Regions from separate parts of the Arthrobacter sp. DualSoilB13 genome, predicted to be linked through region 3. Evidence: riboswitches for the same ligand, from Rfam matches in the RefSeq annotation. Region 3 holds a riboswitch; each other region holds the start of a gene.
What was found. Region 3 has a riboswitch for S-adenosylmethionine ahead of ACZ5J0_RS17290 (DUF1737 domain-containing protein). Riboswitches for the same ligand answer to the same signal wherever they lie in the genome.
Positions count from the first base shown of each region.

Region 1: it holds a riboswitch for S-adenosylmethionine, as region 3 does, so the genes downstream of both, ACZ5J0_RS12405 (aminotransferase class V-fold PLP-dependent enzyme) here and ACZ5J0_RS17290 (DUF1737 domain-containing protein) in region 3, are expected to answer to the same signal.
Region 2: it holds a riboswitch for S-adenosylmethionine, as region 3 does, so the genes downstream of both, metX (homoserine O-acetyltransferase MetX) here and ACZ5J0_RS17290 (DUF1737 domain-containing protein) in region 3, are expected to answer to the same signal.

Region 1 covers NZ_AP035865.1:2,692,924-2,698,076, reverse strand. Annotated here, with positions in the region: gene ACZ5J0_RS12405 (aminotransferase class V-fold PLP-dependent enzyme) at 1-1,098, opposite strand, end outside; SAM riboswitch class IV at 1,130-1,243, opposite strand; gene hisN (histidinol-phosphatase) at 1,414-2,226, opposite strand; gene rsgA (ribosome small subunit-dependent GTPase A) at 2,282-3,397, opposite strand; gene aroA (3-phosphoshikimate 1-carboxyvinyltransferase) at 3,400-4,782, opposite strand; gene ACZ5J0_RS12385 (DoxX family membrane protein) at 4,789-5,153, opposite strand, start outside.
Region 2 covers NZ_AP035865.1:1,415,844-1,420,996, reverse strand. Annotated here, with positions in the region: gene ACZ5J0_RS06590 (SGNH/GDSL hydrolase family protein) at 1-673, shown strand, start outside; gene ACZ5J0_RS06585 (winged helix DNA-binding domain-containing protein) at 703-1,878, shown strand; gene ACZ5J0_RS06580 (hypothetical protein) at 1,960-2,409, shown strand; gene metX (homoserine O-acetyltransferase MetX) at 2,464-3,585, opposite strand; SAM riboswitch class IV at 3,601-3,717, opposite strand; gene ACZ5J0_RS06570 (bifunctional o-acetylhomoserine/o-acetylserine sulfhydrylase) at 3,880-5,153, opposite strand, start outside.
Region 3 covers NZ_AP035865.1:3,747,131-3,752,283, forward strand. Annotated here, with positions in the region: gene ACZ5J0_RS17285 (SulP family inorganic anion transporter) at 1-1,538, shown strand, start outside; SAM riboswitch class IV at 1,625-1,736, shown strand; gene ACZ5J0_RS17290 (DUF1737 domain-containing protein) at 1,750-2,013, shown strand; gene ACZ5J0_RS17295 (rhodanese-like domain-containing protein) at 2,010-2,420, shown strand; gene ACZ5J0_RS17300 (O-succinylhomoserine sulfhydrylase) at 2,421-3,629, shown strand; gene ACZ5J0_RS17305 (hypothetical protein) at 3,640-4,266, shown strand; gene ACZ5J0_RS17310 (UDP-N-acetylglucosamine 1-carboxyvinyltransferase) at 4,582-5,153, opposite strand, start outside.

The sequences.
Region 1 (5,153 bases), 1.1 Mb from region 3:
GGCGTCGAATCCTTCGACGGAGAAATTGACCACACCGATGGTGTCCAAGGAGTCTGTGAAGATCTTGTGCACGGTCACGCCGTCGATGGCTTCCAGGCCTTCCACCAAGTAGGAGCGGATGGCGGTTTCATGGGCGTGCCACTCGTCCTGGTCCAACCCGGCCAGCACCTGGGTGGCACGGGCGAGGGTTGCGGCACCCAGAACATTGGGCGAGCCGCCCTCGTGCCGCGCAGGGCCTGCTGCCCAGCTAACGGAGTCCAATCGGGCTTCACGGACTGCGCCGCCACCGGCCAGGTGCGGAGTGCCGGCGTCGAGCCAGTCGGGACGGCCCACCACAACGCCGGCACCGAAGGGGGCGTAGAGCTTGTGTCCGGAGAAGACCACGTAGTCCACGTCTGCCTCGGTGATGTTGATCCGACGGTGCGGTGCGAGTTGGGCGGCATCCACCACAATCCGTGCACCGTACTGGTGGGCCAGGGAAGCAAGCTCTGCGATGGGTAGGATCTCACCGGTGACGTTGGAGGCTCCGGTTACCGCAAGCAGGCTAACACCGCCTTGAGCCAGCTCCCCGCGGAGTTTGTCCAGGGTCTCGGCCAAGGTTGATGCCGCTACGACGCTGCGGTGCGGGACGCCCTGCCACGGAAGCAGGTTGGCGTGGTGTTCGATATCCAGGTACAGGACCTCACCTGCGGGCTTGCCGTTGATCAGCGGAAGGCAGCCGGCCAGCAGGTTCAAGGAGTCCGTGGTGTTCCGGGTGAAGATGACAGAATCATCTGCCCGCCCGCCAACGAATTCGCGGACGATGTTCCGTGAATTTTCGTACACCGACGTGCTGATCTGGGAGGCGTAGCCCGCACCGCGGTGGACACTCGCATAGTAGGGAAGGACTTCGTTGAGGTAGGCCGAGACGATGGTCAACGCCGGAGCCGATGCCCCGTAGTCGAGGTTTGCGTAGCGAACGTGTCCGCCCTGAATCAGGGGCGCTTGCAACTCGGCGCCGGTAACAGCGGCCAGCGGCCGTGCAGCGGCAGCTGTCTCTGCTGTGGTTTCTGCGGCGAAGGACGGAATGATGTTTGAGTCGAACGTGACAGTGCTCATAGGACCTCACTCAAGAGGGACCCCCATAGGGAATCCGCGCTTGCCGCATCCGTTCCGGACCGGCCGGGTCGTCACCCGGGGCACCCCACCGCGAATGGAGGGTTGCCGGCCAGCTAACCGGGGTTTAGCGCTGGCACTCGTGACCTGTAAAAAGGCTAAAGCACGTCCGGGGGGCCTTCCAAAGCCGCTGCCGATTGTTAAGCCCTTTGTTACGTCGGAGCCAAAATGCCTGCTTCGTCGAATAAAAAACGGCGGAGACCCACAAAAGGGGGCTGCCGCCGTCGAATATTCCGTTCCTGCTGGTTTGCAGGAGGACTAGAGAAGATCGTCCAGGCCCGGGTTGAGCCGCTTGAGGACTTCTGAGTGGAGGATCGAGTTGGTGGCCAGTGCATTGCCGCCGAAGGGACCGTCTTCGCCTTCCAGGGAGGTGAAACGGCCACCGGCCTCAGTGACGATGGGGACGAGTGCTGCCATGTCATATAGGTTCAGCTCAGGCTCGCAGGCGATGTCCACTGCGCCCTCGGCCACGAGACAGTACGACCAGAAGTCACCATAGGCGCGCGTGCGCCAAACATCTTCGGTGAGGTCCAGGAACTCGTCAAGATTGCCGCGTTCCTTCCAGCCCGAGAGGCTGGAGTAGGACAAGGAGGCGTCAGCCAAACTGGAGACGTTGGAAACTTTGAGGCGCGTGGCCGAGGCGAGGGACCGGCCCATGTAGGCGCCCATGTCCTTGGCGGCCCACCAGCGTTTCCCCAATGCCGGGGCGCTCACAACGCCCACCACAGGTTCGCCCTCGTCCACGAGGGCAATTAACGTTGCCCACACCGGAACACCCCGGACGAAGTTCTTGGTTCCGTCGATGGGGTCGATGATCCAACGGCGCGAGCCGTGGCCGCTGCTGCCGAACTCCTCGCCCAGGACCGCATCACGTGGGCGCGAGCGGGACAGCTGGCCGCGGATAGCTTCCTCAGCGGCCTTGTCAGCGTCAGTGACCGGCGTGAGGTCAGGCTTGGTTTCGATCTTGAGGTCCAGTGCCTTGAAGCGATCCATGGTCTGGGCATCGACTGAATCAGCGAGGACGTGGGCCAGGCGCAGGTCATCGTTGTACGTGGAAACGGGATGGGTCATGCCACCAAACTATCCTGAATCGTTCGCCTCATTGGGGACGTGAAGCCGGTAACGATCAGTTGACGGTGCCCAGTTCCTTGGTCTCTTTCGCCTCGAGTCTTGGGTCTGCACCCAACAGGCGGCGCAGGGAGGCCAACCGTGCTACTCCTGATGGTCCTGCGTGGCCATCGTTCACCCATGCATCCAGCCCGCAATTGGTGGCGGTTGCACTGTGCTTGCAGCCCCGGTCGCAGGTTTCCGTGCCGGGCTCAAGGTCCGGGAACGAATGGAGGATCCGGTCCGGGTCCACATGCGCCAGGCCGAAGGAACGGATGCCGGGCGTATCGATAATCCAGCTGCCGGACGGGGCGTCGTCCAGCTTCAGCGCCAAGGCCGAGGATGAGGTGTGCCGGCCACGGCCCGTCACCGCGTTGACGCCGCCCGTGGCGCGCTCCGCCCCTGTCAGTGCGTTAACCATGGTGGATTTGCCGACACCCGAGTGGCCCAGCATGACGGTGACTTTGCCACCTAGATGTGAGCGGAGCTGGGATACGGCGTCCTTGTCCAGCCGGGCTGAGAGTCCATCATCCGAGCGGGCATCAATGCCGCCGGCCTCGGAGTCAGCGGTACGGCTGATGATCACGGGAAAGTCCAAGCTCAGGTAATTGGCAAGGAGCTCCGCCGGATCCTTGACGTCCGCCTTGGTGATCAGCAGCAACGGCTCGATGCCGGCGTCGTATGCCGCAACCAGGGCACGATCAATAAACCCGGTGCGTGGTTCCGGGTTGGCCGCCGCAACAACCACAACAAGCTGATCGGCGTTGGCTACAACTACCCGTTCTATGGGGTCGGTATCGTCAGCGCTGCGGCGAAGAAGTGTCTTCCGCTCTTCCACCCGGACAAGCCGCGCCAAAGTGTCGGGGGACCCGGAGACATCACCTACCAGCGCGACGAAGTCCCCTGGGACAACGGGATTTCGCCGCAGCTCACGGGCGCGGGCTGCAATCACGATCCGCTCGTTGGCGGAATCTTCGCCAACAATTGCCCGGTAGCGCCCGCGGTCCACAGTGATGATCCTGCCTATCACGGCGTCATCGTGGCTGGGGCGGTCCTTGGTGCGCGGCCTGGATCCTTTTTTGCTGGGACGGATCCGGACGTCGGATTCGTCCCAGGAACGTGCGTCACGGCCCATGGTCAGTTACTGGCCTCATCAAGATCGTCGCTGTCATCTGTTTGCTGCAACATGGCCGCCCACATCTGTGGGAATTCCGGCATGGTTTTTGACGTCGTGGCGATGTCTTCGACTTGTACGCCTTCGACAGCGAGCCCGAGGATCGCGCCGGCAGTAGCCATGCGGTGGTCGGCGTAGCTGTGGACGACGCCTCCATGAAGGGCAGCCGGGCGGATCACCAAGCCATCGGCGGTTTCCTCAGCATCGCCTCCGAGGCCATTGATCTCGGCAACCAGCGCGGCAAGCCGGTCGGTTTCGTGTCCCCGGAGGTGGGCGATGCCGGTCAACCGTGAGGGCCCGTTGGCCAGGGCGCACAATGCGGCGACCGTCGGCGCCAGTTCGCTGGTTTCGTCGAAGTCGGCACCTTTGATCTCGGCCGCGCCGGTCACTGTCAGCGTTCCGTCGTCAAACGTTACTTCTGCACCCATGGCAGCCAGGATGCTCCGCCATTGATCGCCTACCTGCGTGGTGCCGGCAGGCCAATTGGGAATGCGGACGGTGCCACGTGTGGCCAGCGCCGCGGCGAGGAAGGGTCCGGCGTTGGAGAGGTCCTGTTCAATCCGTTGGTCAAAGGCCCGGATGGGGCCGGGCGAGACACGCCAGTGGTTGGGTACGGAATCGTCCACCGTGACACCCACGCTGCGGAGGACCTCCACCGTCATGGTGATGTGGTCCAAGCTGGGAACGGGTTTGCCCACGTGTTCCAGATGCAGGCCCTCAACGAACCGGGCACCCACCAGCAACAACGCGGAAACGAACTGCGATGAAGCGCTGGCATCAATCACCAGGTGGCCGCCCCGAACTTCGCCGGTACCGTCCACAGCGAAGGGAAGGGACGACGGCGTCCTGCCGCCATCTGCTGCCACCGGGACTCCGAGGGCGATCAGGGCTTCGATGATGGTCCCCATGGGCCGCTTGCGGGCGTGGGGGTCGCCGTCGAAGACTGTGACGCCGTGACGCAGCGCAGCCAATGGGGGAACGAACCGCATAACGGTTCCTGCGAGCCCGCAGTCGATTGCCGTCTCAGCTCCGGGTGCAGCCGGATCCAACGGAGTAATTTCCAGGTCCGGACCGAAGTGGCCGTCGCCGGGTACCTCCTTGACGGTGGCACCCAGATGCTGGAGAGCTTGGATCATCAGTGCGGAGTCGCGCGAGTGAAGGGGAGCCCTCAACCGTGAGGGACCATCCGCCAAAGCCGCCAACACCAGGAACCGATTTGTTAGCGACTTTGAACCTGGGACCGTCACCGTTGCGTCCACTGGCCCCTTGGCGTGAGGCGCCGGCCACAAGGGCAGCGTGGTGGCGGCTTTTGCTGATTCGGTGTTAGCGGAGGTGGTGCCGGTCATGCTTCCTTATGCTCCAACTGCGTTGTCTACGGCCTTGCGAACTGCTTTGTCTGCGCGCTTGATTTGCTTGCCTGTCACTTTTTTGGCATCGGCCGCCAAGTGTTCTGCCCGCCAGGCAATGCTCGGACGGCCGTCGGTATCAACTGCGGCAAGAAGCACGCCGCCCGTGAGGGAAATGTTCTTCAGCAACTGCGCCTTGCGGGCGCTCCGGCCTTCCTTGGTGCTGATGTCGGCCGAACGCCACTCGACATAGGAGTTCAGCGCCGAAGTGATAGCGAGAACCGTGGCGGCAAAGCGTGATAGCTTCCCGAGCCCGAGCAAAGCGCCGGCGCCCAACTGTGCACCGCCGAGGACGCGCGCGAGTGTCTTTT
Region 2 (5,153 bases), 2.0 Mb from region 3:
GGGCCGCGGTCAAGAGGACTTCGCCTATGCCAACCTTGCCATCCGTGGCAGGCTGCTGCAGCAGATCATCGATGAACAAGTGGGCCCGTGTTTGGAACTGCAGCCGGACCTGGTGTCCATTTCGGCTGGCGGCAACGACCTCATCCGCCCAGGCGGGGATCCCGACCTATTGGCCGAAAAGCTCGACGCCGCTGTGGCTGAGCTGAGCTCCGGCGGCGCTACCGTGGTCCTTTTCAACGGCCCGGACACGGCAGCATCGGTTCTGGGGCGTATCCGCGGCAAGGTTGCCATTTACAACGAGAACCTCCGGACCGTGGCTGCACGCCACGACGCCATCATCGCGGACATGTGGTCCTTGCGGCAGCTGGCAGACCCCCAAATGTGGGATGCCGACCGCCTGCATTTCTCCCCGCTGGGCCACCACACCATCGCCATGATGGTGCTGGACGCACTGAACGTCCACCACACTCTTGAGCCCCTGATGCCAAAGTCCCTGCCGCCGCGCACGTGGCGTGAGGCGAGGTCTTCGGACCTCGTCTGGGCCCGCGAGTACTTTGTCCCATGGGTGATCCGGAGGCTTCGGCATCGGTCCTCCGGCGATGGCATCAGTCCAAAACGTCCGACGCCGGGTCCCGTCTTCGGTTCCACCGGCACCCTGTTGCCACGCCGCTGACGTGACGCTTCTTCGCCGCGAGGTCCGCCATGCCGGGTGGTAGCTCCCTGTCCGCGGAGAGCGTCCGGCGGATACGGCTCCGGCGGCAACAACTGCGGGCCCCCCACGCCGGAGGCCCCGCGGACGTGGTCCGTAACCTCCTGGCCGTCCAGTCACAGGAGTTCGCTTATGCGAGGTGGACCCTTGCGCAGAGAAGCTCCGCCGGCTCGCCACCGGTGGTCACGGCCGCGGACGTGGAGCAGGCCGTAGCGGACGGAACCATCCTGCGGACACACATCCTCCGCCCCACCTGGCACTTCGTGCACCGGGACGACCTCGGCTGGTTGATGGGATTGTCCGCAGAGCGCCTCCACCAAGGCAACAAAGGCATGTACCGCCAGACGGGAATCGATGAGGACGCTGCTACCGCAAGCGGCCGGATCCTGGCCGCGGCCGTGGCGGACGGGGCCCACAAAACGCGGGAGGAACTGGCCGCAGTCCTGGGACAAGCCGGCTTCCCCAGCAAGGGCCTGGGCTTCATCTATCACCTCATGCACGCAGAAATCAGCCGTGTCCTGGTCAGCGGCTCCCCCGTCCGTTCCGCCGGCGGCGCCCTGAAACAAACGTATGCCTTGTTCGAGGAACGCGTTCCCGGGTTCCTAACCTCACCGTTGGCCGGGGAGGATCGTGAACAGGCACTTGGGCAATTGGCGCTGCGATACTTCAGCAGCCGGGGCCCCGCAACAGTCAAAGACTGTGCGGTGTGGTCCGGGTTGACCATGAAAGACGTGAAGCGGGGAATCGATGTGGCTGAGGAGATCTCCCCCGGGAGCCTGGGCACTGTTCACTTTGATGGCCTGGAGTTTTATCTGGCATCTGAAGAAGTGGGGGCTCTCACCAACGGCCACCATTCTTCAGCGATCCAGGACGGCGGGCTCCCCCGCCTGGACCTCATCCAGTGCTACGACGAATACGTGATGGGCTACTCACAGTCCCGGCACTTCCTTGGTGGAACGGCTCCCTACTTCCCCGAGGACAACGGACCCATGCACGTGGTCCTGGTGGACGGCAGGCTGGCCGGATGGTGGCGCCACGGTTTCTCCGGAGGGGCCTGCGAACTCGATGTCCGCATGAACCGGCCGGCAACTGCGGAAGAGCAGGACGCCTTGCAGGCCGAGGCGGATCGTTACGGCCTGTTCCTGGGCATGGAGACCAAGCTGGTGTGAAATAGCCGGGGCTTGTTCCGGGAGACGGGCCGCGTCCAGGTGGCAGGACTAAGCTGGGTTAAGACCTAGGAGGCCTGCACTGTGAACAATCTGATCTTCTGGATCATCGTCTGCTCGTGGCTGATTCCCCTCGGAATCCGCATGTACAACCGCTCCCGGGCGCGCCGGATCCAGAACGACACCTTCCGCGGCCCGGGGTACCCGCCGCAGAACCTGCCGGGCCCGGGGTATCCGCCGCAGAATTACCAGCAGCAGGAGTACCCGGGACAGGGCTACCCCGGGCAAAGGTACCCTTCGCCGGGCTACCCGGGCTACCCGTCCGAGCCCACCGTCATCCGCCCTGTGGATGACGCGCCGCAGTCCGTGCCGCCGTCGAACCCGTCCTCCCCCACCCCGTTCGCCTCGACGAGCGGGTCCGAGCCGCAAGGATACCGGGCTCGCAAGCTGGCCGAGCTGGATACAAAATTCAGCAACGGCGAGATCGCCATGGAGGATTACATGCGGCAGCGCGGCGAGATCATGAATGGCTGAACTGCCTGGCATCGGACGTTCCTTGCCGTTTAAGCAGGGTCAGCACACCAGCGTTTAGGCGAAAAACGCTTCGCGGAGCTGGGCTGAGAGCTGGCCGATTTCGGTGAGGAAGCCATCATGGCCGATCGGCGCTTCAATGACGTGGACCGGCACCTCGCCAGGCAGCGCAGCGGCCAGTTCCCGGGACTGGGCCGGGAAGTAGAGCCTGTCACTGTCCACTGCCGCCACGAAGAACTCCGCCGTGGCACCCGAAAGCGCCGCTTCCAACGATCCGCGCCCCCTGGTGACGTCGTGGGACATCAGTGCCTCGGTGATGGCGATGTAGCTGTTGGCGTCAAAGCGGCGGACCAGTTTGGTTCCTTGGTGGTCCAGGTAGCTTTCCACCTGATACCGGCCCCGCTCGCCCAATGCTGCGGCGGCGAGCGGAGTCTCCTGGTGCTGGGCTTGCCGGCCAAAGCGGACGTCCAGCTCCAGTGCCGAGCGGTAGGTGATGTGGGCGATGCGCCGGGCCAAAGCCAAACCGTGCTCAGGCGCGGGGCCACCGTAGTAGTCGCCGTTGTTGAAATTCGGGTCCTGCCTGATGGCCAGGGTTTGTGCTTGGGCAAAAGCAATCTGCTCGGCCGTGCTGTAGGCGCCTACTGCGATGACTGCGCAGCGTTTGACCCGATGGGGGTATGTCACAGCCCACTCAAGGGCGCGTGCGCCGCCCATGGATCCGCCCAATACGGCGTGCCAGGCGTCGATTCCCAGGGTATCGGCGAGGCGCGACTCTGCCTCTGTGCTGTCGCGCAGGGTGACCAGCGGGAATCGCGAGCCCCACGGGCGTCCGTCCGGGGCTTCGGATGATGGACCGGTGCTGCCGTAACAGCCGCCCACGATGTTGATGGAGATGACAAAGAACTTGTTGGTGTCGATGGTGGCACCCGGACCAACGAGTTGCTCCCACCATCCTTCCTCGTCCGTGGCTCCGCGGGCTACGTGCGTACTGCCGGTGAGTGCGTGCTGGATGAGCACCGCGTTGGAGGCATCCGCGTTCAGCTGCCCCCAGGTCTCATAGGCGAGTACGACGTCGGGGAGGAATCCGCCGGCTTCAAGTTCCAGTGGGCCTATGCCGGCGTACTTGACGGTTCCATCTTCTTCTCCGGATTTTGGAAGGGCTGTAGCAGTAATGGTCATTCCTTTGACACCTTAACCTCGCGCTTGCCCGTCGCCTTGCGTGCGAACAGGCCAGGTCTTCACCCGGGGCACCCCACCGCGGAGGAGGGTTGCCGGCCAGCAAGCCGGGGCTGTGTGCTGGCACTCATGACCTAATACGAAGAGTCTAGGAAACACAGGGGGGTTCTGGCGAAGAATGTGACAACAGTGTGACGGTCAAAGGTCATTTCGTTCGCCTACGAGCACCGCCACTGCCGCCCGGCGAATTTTCGTCGGCGCGGGCGGCAGTCGGTCTGGTGCGTTGGGCCGTGGGCGTCAGGCGCCCTTGGCAGCCCGGAATCCGGCTTCGAGGTCCGCGATGATGTCATCTACGTGCTCGATACCGACGGACAAGCGCACCAGGCCCGGGTTGACGCCCGCAACAAGTTGCTGCTCCGCGGTCAGCTGACTGTGCGTCGTCGACGCCGGGTGGATGACCAGCGAGCGGACGTCACCTATGTTGGCAACGTGCGAGTGCAGTTCCAGACCATCCACAAAACGCTTGCCCGCTTCCACGCCACCCTTGATGTTGAAGGCAACGATTGCCCCCGTGCCCTTGGGTCCGTACTTCCGGCCACGGTCATACCACGGGCTGGATGGCAGGCCCGCGTAGGCGACCGATTCGACGTCGTCGTGGCTTTCAAGCCACTCAGCCACCTTGGTGGCGTTCGCTACGTGACGCTCCACGCGCAGGCTCAAGGTCTCCAACCCCTGGGCAATGAGGAAGGCGTTGAACGGAGACACGGCCGAGCCGAGATCACGAAGCAACTGGACGCGGGCCTTGAGGATGTAGGAGAGGTTGGCACCCAACGCACCGTCCTTGCCGAGGTCCCTGGCGTAAACCAGCCCGTTGTAGCTGGGGTCCGGGGTGTTGAAGCCGGGGAAGCGTTCCGGGTCCTTGCCGAAGTCGAAGTTGCCGGAGTCCACAATCACACCGGCAATTGCGGAACCGTGACCGCCCAGATACTTGGTTGCCGAGTGGACCACAATGTCAGCGCCCCACTCGATGGGACGAATGAGGTACGGCGTTGACAGGGTGTTGTCCACGATCAGGGGCACGCCGGCCTCGTGGGCGACGCGTGCGATGCCCTCGATGTCCAGCACGTCCTGCCGAGGGTTGGAGACAACCTCGCCGAAGAACAGCTTGGTGTTCGGCTGGACGGCGTCACGCCACTGATCCAGGTTGTCCGGGTCCTCCACGAAGGTGACTGAGATGCCGAATTTCTTCAGAGTGTGTGCAAGCAAGTTGTAGGTGCCGCCGTACAGGCTGGGGCTCGCCACGATGTGGTCGCCGGCCTCAGCGATGTTCAGGATGGCGAACGTCTCCGCGGCTTGTCCTGAGCTAAGCAGGAGTGCTCCCAGGCCACCTTCCAGGCTCGCGATCCGCTGCTCCACGGCATCCTGCGTCGGGTTGCCGATCCGGGTGTAGATGGGTGCGAGCTCCGCCAGGGCGAAGCGGTTGGCAGCGCTCTCGGCACTGGGGAACACGAAGGACGTGGTCTGGTAGATGGGAAGCGAGCGCGCTCCGGTGGCTGAGTCCGGCTCCTGGC
Region 3 (5,153 bases):
CACCCGTCACAGGGCTCTACGCCACGGTGATTCCGTTGCTGGTTTACGCCGTGGTGGGGCCTTCGCGCATTTTGGTCCTGGGACCCGATTCATCCCTTGCCCCCATGATTGCCGCAGCTATTGTTCCGCTCGCAGCCGGCAGTAGTGAGAGATCGGTGGCACTCGCCGGGCTGTTGGCTGTGTTGATCGGGGTGATCATGCTCGCGGGCTCCGCCCTGAATCTCGGTGCCATCACCGGGCTGCTGTCCAAACCCATCAGGCTCGGATACCTGAACGGAATCGCCTTGCTGGTGGCGTTATCGCAGCTTCCGGCGTTCCTGGGGATAGAGGCCGACGGCGACATCTGGCAAAAGCTCGCGAAGGTCACCACCGGGTTGCTGGGCGGCGGGGTCAATGTCACCGCGCTGCTGCTAGGCGTCGGTTCCCTGGCCCTCATTTGGATCCCGCGGCTGCTGAAGTGGAAGGTACCCGGCGTCCTGCTGGCGGTGGTCGGCTCGTGCGTTGCAACGGCTGTTTGGGGCCTGAACGACGACGTCAAGGTCACCGGGGTTTTGCCGCAGGGGCTGCCGATGCCCGCGCTCGGCGGCATTGGCTGGGCTGACGCTCTGATGCTGCTTCCCGCTGCGGCCGGTATTGCCCTCATGGCTTTCGCAGACACTGGCGTCCTGTCCCAGACATTGGCAGCGAAGGAGGGAAAGAGAGTCTCGGGCAACCGGGAGATGGCGGCGTTGGGGGCAGCCAACGCAGCCACCGGCTTGCTGGGCGGGTTCCCTATATCCGGCAGTACCTCGCGGACGCCCGTGGCTGTGGACGCCGGCGCCAAATCCCAGATGACCGGGGTGGTTGGTGCGGTGCTGGTTCTGGCTTTCATGCTGCTGGCTCCCGGAGTGACCGGGTACCTGCCTTCGGCCACCCTGGCGGCCGTCGTCATCGCTGCGGCAATTGCCTTGGCCGACCCCGCCGGTGTTAGGCGGCTCTTCAGCCTGAGCCGAAGCGAATCCGTGGTCATGCTGGCTGCGTTCCTGGGCGTCCTCACCGTTGGGGTACTGCAGGGAATCGTGGTGGCCATTGCCTTGGCGCTTTTGGACTTTGTTCGGCGGGCCTGGGATCCGTACCGGACAGAACTCGGCGCCGAAGAAGGGCTCCCTGGCTATCACGATCTGGAGCGGCACCCCGAAGGCGAGCGCATCCCCGGACTCCTCATCCTCCGCTTTGATGCGCCCCTGTTCTTCGGTAATGGGCAGGTCCTAGCTGCCTTTGTCCGGGAGCAACTGGACGAAGCCCCGGAGGAGACCGCGGATCCGGTTACCCATGTCATCCTCGCCGCGGAGCCCATCACCGGGATCGACACTACGGCGCTGGATGACCTGGTCACATTGGACGAATGGCTGGCCCGCAAAGGCGTGGATTTAGTGTTCGCCGAACTGAAGGGGCCTGTCAAAGACAAACTACTCCGCCTGGGCACTGCAGCCCGTTTTACGCCCGAGCACTTCTTCCCCACTGTGGGCGCAGCCGTGCGCGCACTGAAAAACGCATAAGGGAAGCACCGCCGATTACGCAACATGACGGCCGGACACCAGCCCGCAAGTGCAGCCCGAGGCCCGCGGATGTTACGTTTTTCTTGAGTAATGAGTACCAGCGCGAAGCCCTGACTTGCTGGTCGGCAACCCTCTCTCCGGCGGGGTGCCTCAGGTGACTACTCGGCGTATCGACAACTCGAACTGCAAGCGTGACTGAGGAGCACCAGCTATGCCTGAACCTACTGAAGAAAAACTTTCCTATCGCCTGATTACTGGCCCGGACACCCGTGATTTCTGCGAGCGGATCCACAGCGCCCTCGCGGAGGGCTATGTGCTCCATGGCAGCCCGGCTGCCACGTTCAACGGCACCGACGTCATCGTTGCCCAAGCAGTGGTGCTGCCCGCCGCGATCGCCAATGCCGATGCCGCCGTTGCCAGTGCCGTTGACCAGCTTGAGAGCGACGACGACGAAGCATTCGAGGGACACGCATGAGCTACGCAGGTGACCTGACCCCGCAGGATGCGTGGGCCAAACTCGAAGAAGGTGCCATCCTGGTGGACGTCCGCACCGAGGGCGAGTGGGCCCACATCGGTATCCCCGACACCAAAGCCACGGAAAACGATCCCCTGTTCATCCAGTGGAACCTCGCCGGCGGCATCCCCAACTCCCGCTTCATCGAGGACTTGCGTCAGCAGGCACCCGAGGACCACGGCGTTGAGCTGGTGTTCCTATGCCGTTCCGGCCAGCGCTCCATCTCCGCAGCCATCGCCGCCACGCAAGCCGGTTTCACTGCCTACAACGTCTTGGAGGGCTTTGAAGGTGAACCGGACCGCTATGGTGAGCGCACCGTCAACGGTTGGAAGAACCGTGGCCTGCCGACGAATCTGGGGACTGAGTAAGTGACTTTTAATCCCGATGCCGCCGGGTGGAGCCCTGATACCCAGGCCGTCCGCGGTGGCCTTGACCGTACCAACTTCCAGGAAACGTCCGAGCCCGTTTTTCTGAACTCCGGTTTCGTCTACGAATCCGCTGCTGCCGCCGAGCGCGCCTTCACCGGTGAGGACGAACGTTTCGTTTACTCCCGCTACGGCAACCCTTCCGTTGCAACGTTCCAGGAGCGGCTGCGCCTGCTCGAAGGAACCGAAGCCTGCTTTGCGACTGCGTCAGGTATGTCCGCGGTCTTCACTGCCTTGGGTGCCCTGCTGGCTGCCGGTGACCGCGTGGTTGCCGCCCGTTCCCTGTTCGGTTCCTGCTTTGTGATCCTCAATGAGATCCTGCCACGGTGGGGCGTTCACACGGTCTTCGTAGACGGCCCGGACTTGGAGCAGTGGCGCGAAGCCCTCTCCGAGCCCACTACCGCGGTCTTCTTCGAATCTCCGTCCAACCCCATGCAGGAGATCGTGGACATCGCTGCGGTCAGCGAACTGGCGCATGCTGCCGGGGCCACCGTGGTGGTGGACAACGTCTTTGCCACGCCCCTGCTACAACGCTGCGGTGAGCTGGGAGCGGACGTCATTGTTTACTCCGGCACCAAGCACATCGACGGCCAGGGACGCGTCCTTGGCGGCGCGATCCTGGGCACCAAAGAACTCATCGACGGCCCCGTCAAGCAACTCATGCGGCACACCGGCCCTTCACTATCCGCGTTCAACGCCTGGGTGCTGACCAAGGGCTTGGAGACCATCGGACTGCGTGTAAACCACAGCTCGGCATCCGCGTTGAAGATCGCAGAGTGGCTCGAGCAGCAACCCGACATCAGCTGGGTTAAGTACCCGCTGTTAAAGTCTCACCCGCAGTACGAACTTGCGGCGAAGCAGATGAAGGCGGGCGGCACCGTCCTGACCTTTGAGCTATCTCCTTCGGCCGGACGATCAGCCAAAGAGGCTGCCTTCGCCTTGCTCGACGGTCTCTCCGTCATTGACATCTCCAACAACCTGGGCGACTCCAAATCCCTCATCACCCACCCTGCCACCACCACCCACCGGGCCATGGGACCGGAGGGGCGGGCGGCGATCGGGCTTTCGGATGGTGTTGTCCGCCTGTCCGTAGGGCTTGAAGATGTAAACGACCTCATCCTGGATCTGGAGAAGGCCCTCAAACAGGTCTAACCTTGCTGCCATGAGCGGGAACCATCCCTATCGCCGTGCCGGAGCGGTCATCGTTGCCGGCACGGTGGTGTGGTTCGTAGGAATCTCTCCAGTCTCACGCGTTTACATCACCCCCGACAACGCCGAGCGGCTGCGCATGCTCACAGCCGGACAGCGCGGCTGGATCGTGGGTCAGCACCTAACCGCCGCGGGAACAGTTGCAGTGCCGGTGGGATTCGCCGCCTTTGCCCGCGCTGTTCAGGACCAAGATGCCGTTCAAGGAAACGCATCGCATCGGAGGGCGAGGAAGTGGGCTTTCGGTGCAGCCACCGCCTTACTCGCGGGCGCCCCGTTCTTCGTCTCAAGCCTCGCCCGGCGAGCATCCGACCTTGAAGGGTTCGCCTACCGCAGGGGATCCAACGCGCCGTTCCTGGCGTACTCCGGGCTGCATGTTGTGGCGTTGGCCGCGCTCGGCGGGAGCCTTCTTTCCTTGCCCGCAAGCCGCTGGATTGGTATCACGGCTGCGGCCAGCGCACCCGTTTACGGTGCCATCCTGGCAGCCAAAAAGGACATCCCGCCGTTCTGCTTCTATCTGGTGGAGGGACTCGTCGGCGCCTACCTGATGACGTGGGAAGAACAGGACGCAAAGGCCTCCTGACCCGGGTCAGCATGAGAGGTCGTTCCTGATGCGCGCGGGGGCAGTACCCCGCACGGTCACTTTGGCGTCATGAGAGTAGCTCATCCGCAACCCCGAAAGTCCGTGTGTGCTCCATTCTGCGTCAGGAGGCCGGGTGGGGACAGGGCTGGGGCCGGCCACCCATCCGTTCCGCACCAGTTCCCGCCATCCGCACCAGAGGTATCTGGCGCAAACGGCGGAAACGGGAGCGCCAAAAACACTTACGGGTGCCGCCGGCGCGAACGGGAGCGCCAAAAGCACTAACGGGTGCCCCCGGATGTCCCGGCAGCGCCAGCGTCAGTCCTGGAAGTACTCGATTTTCGCGCCAATGGTGTTCAGTCGCTCTGCAAGGTCCTCATAGCCGCGCTCAATCACGTAGATGTTGCGAAGTTCGGAGGTGCCCCTGGCTGCCAACATGGCAAGGAGCAGGCAAGCGGCCGGGCGGAGGGCCGGCGGGCAGCCGATTTCCGCGGCACGCCATTTGGTGGGTCCGTTGACGTAGATTCGGTGCGGATCCAGCAACTGCACCTGTGCGCCCAATTTGTTGAGTTCCGTCAGGTAGATGGCTCGGTTCTCGTACACCCAGTCGTGGATCATGGTCTGGCCCTCGGCGTTGCCTGCGATCACTGCGAAGAACGGCAGGTTGTCGATATTCAGGCCGGGGAACGGCATGGGGTGGATCTTGTCCTGTGGGGCGTGAAGCTCCGACGGCTTGGTGGTGACGTCCACCAGCCTGGTGCGTCCGTTGCGTGCCATGTATTCCCCGGATACCTCGAGGTTCTGGCCCATCTGTTCCAGGGTGGCAAGCTCAATTTCCATGAACTCGATGGGCACCCTGCGGATGGTGACCTCTGAGTTGGTCACGATGC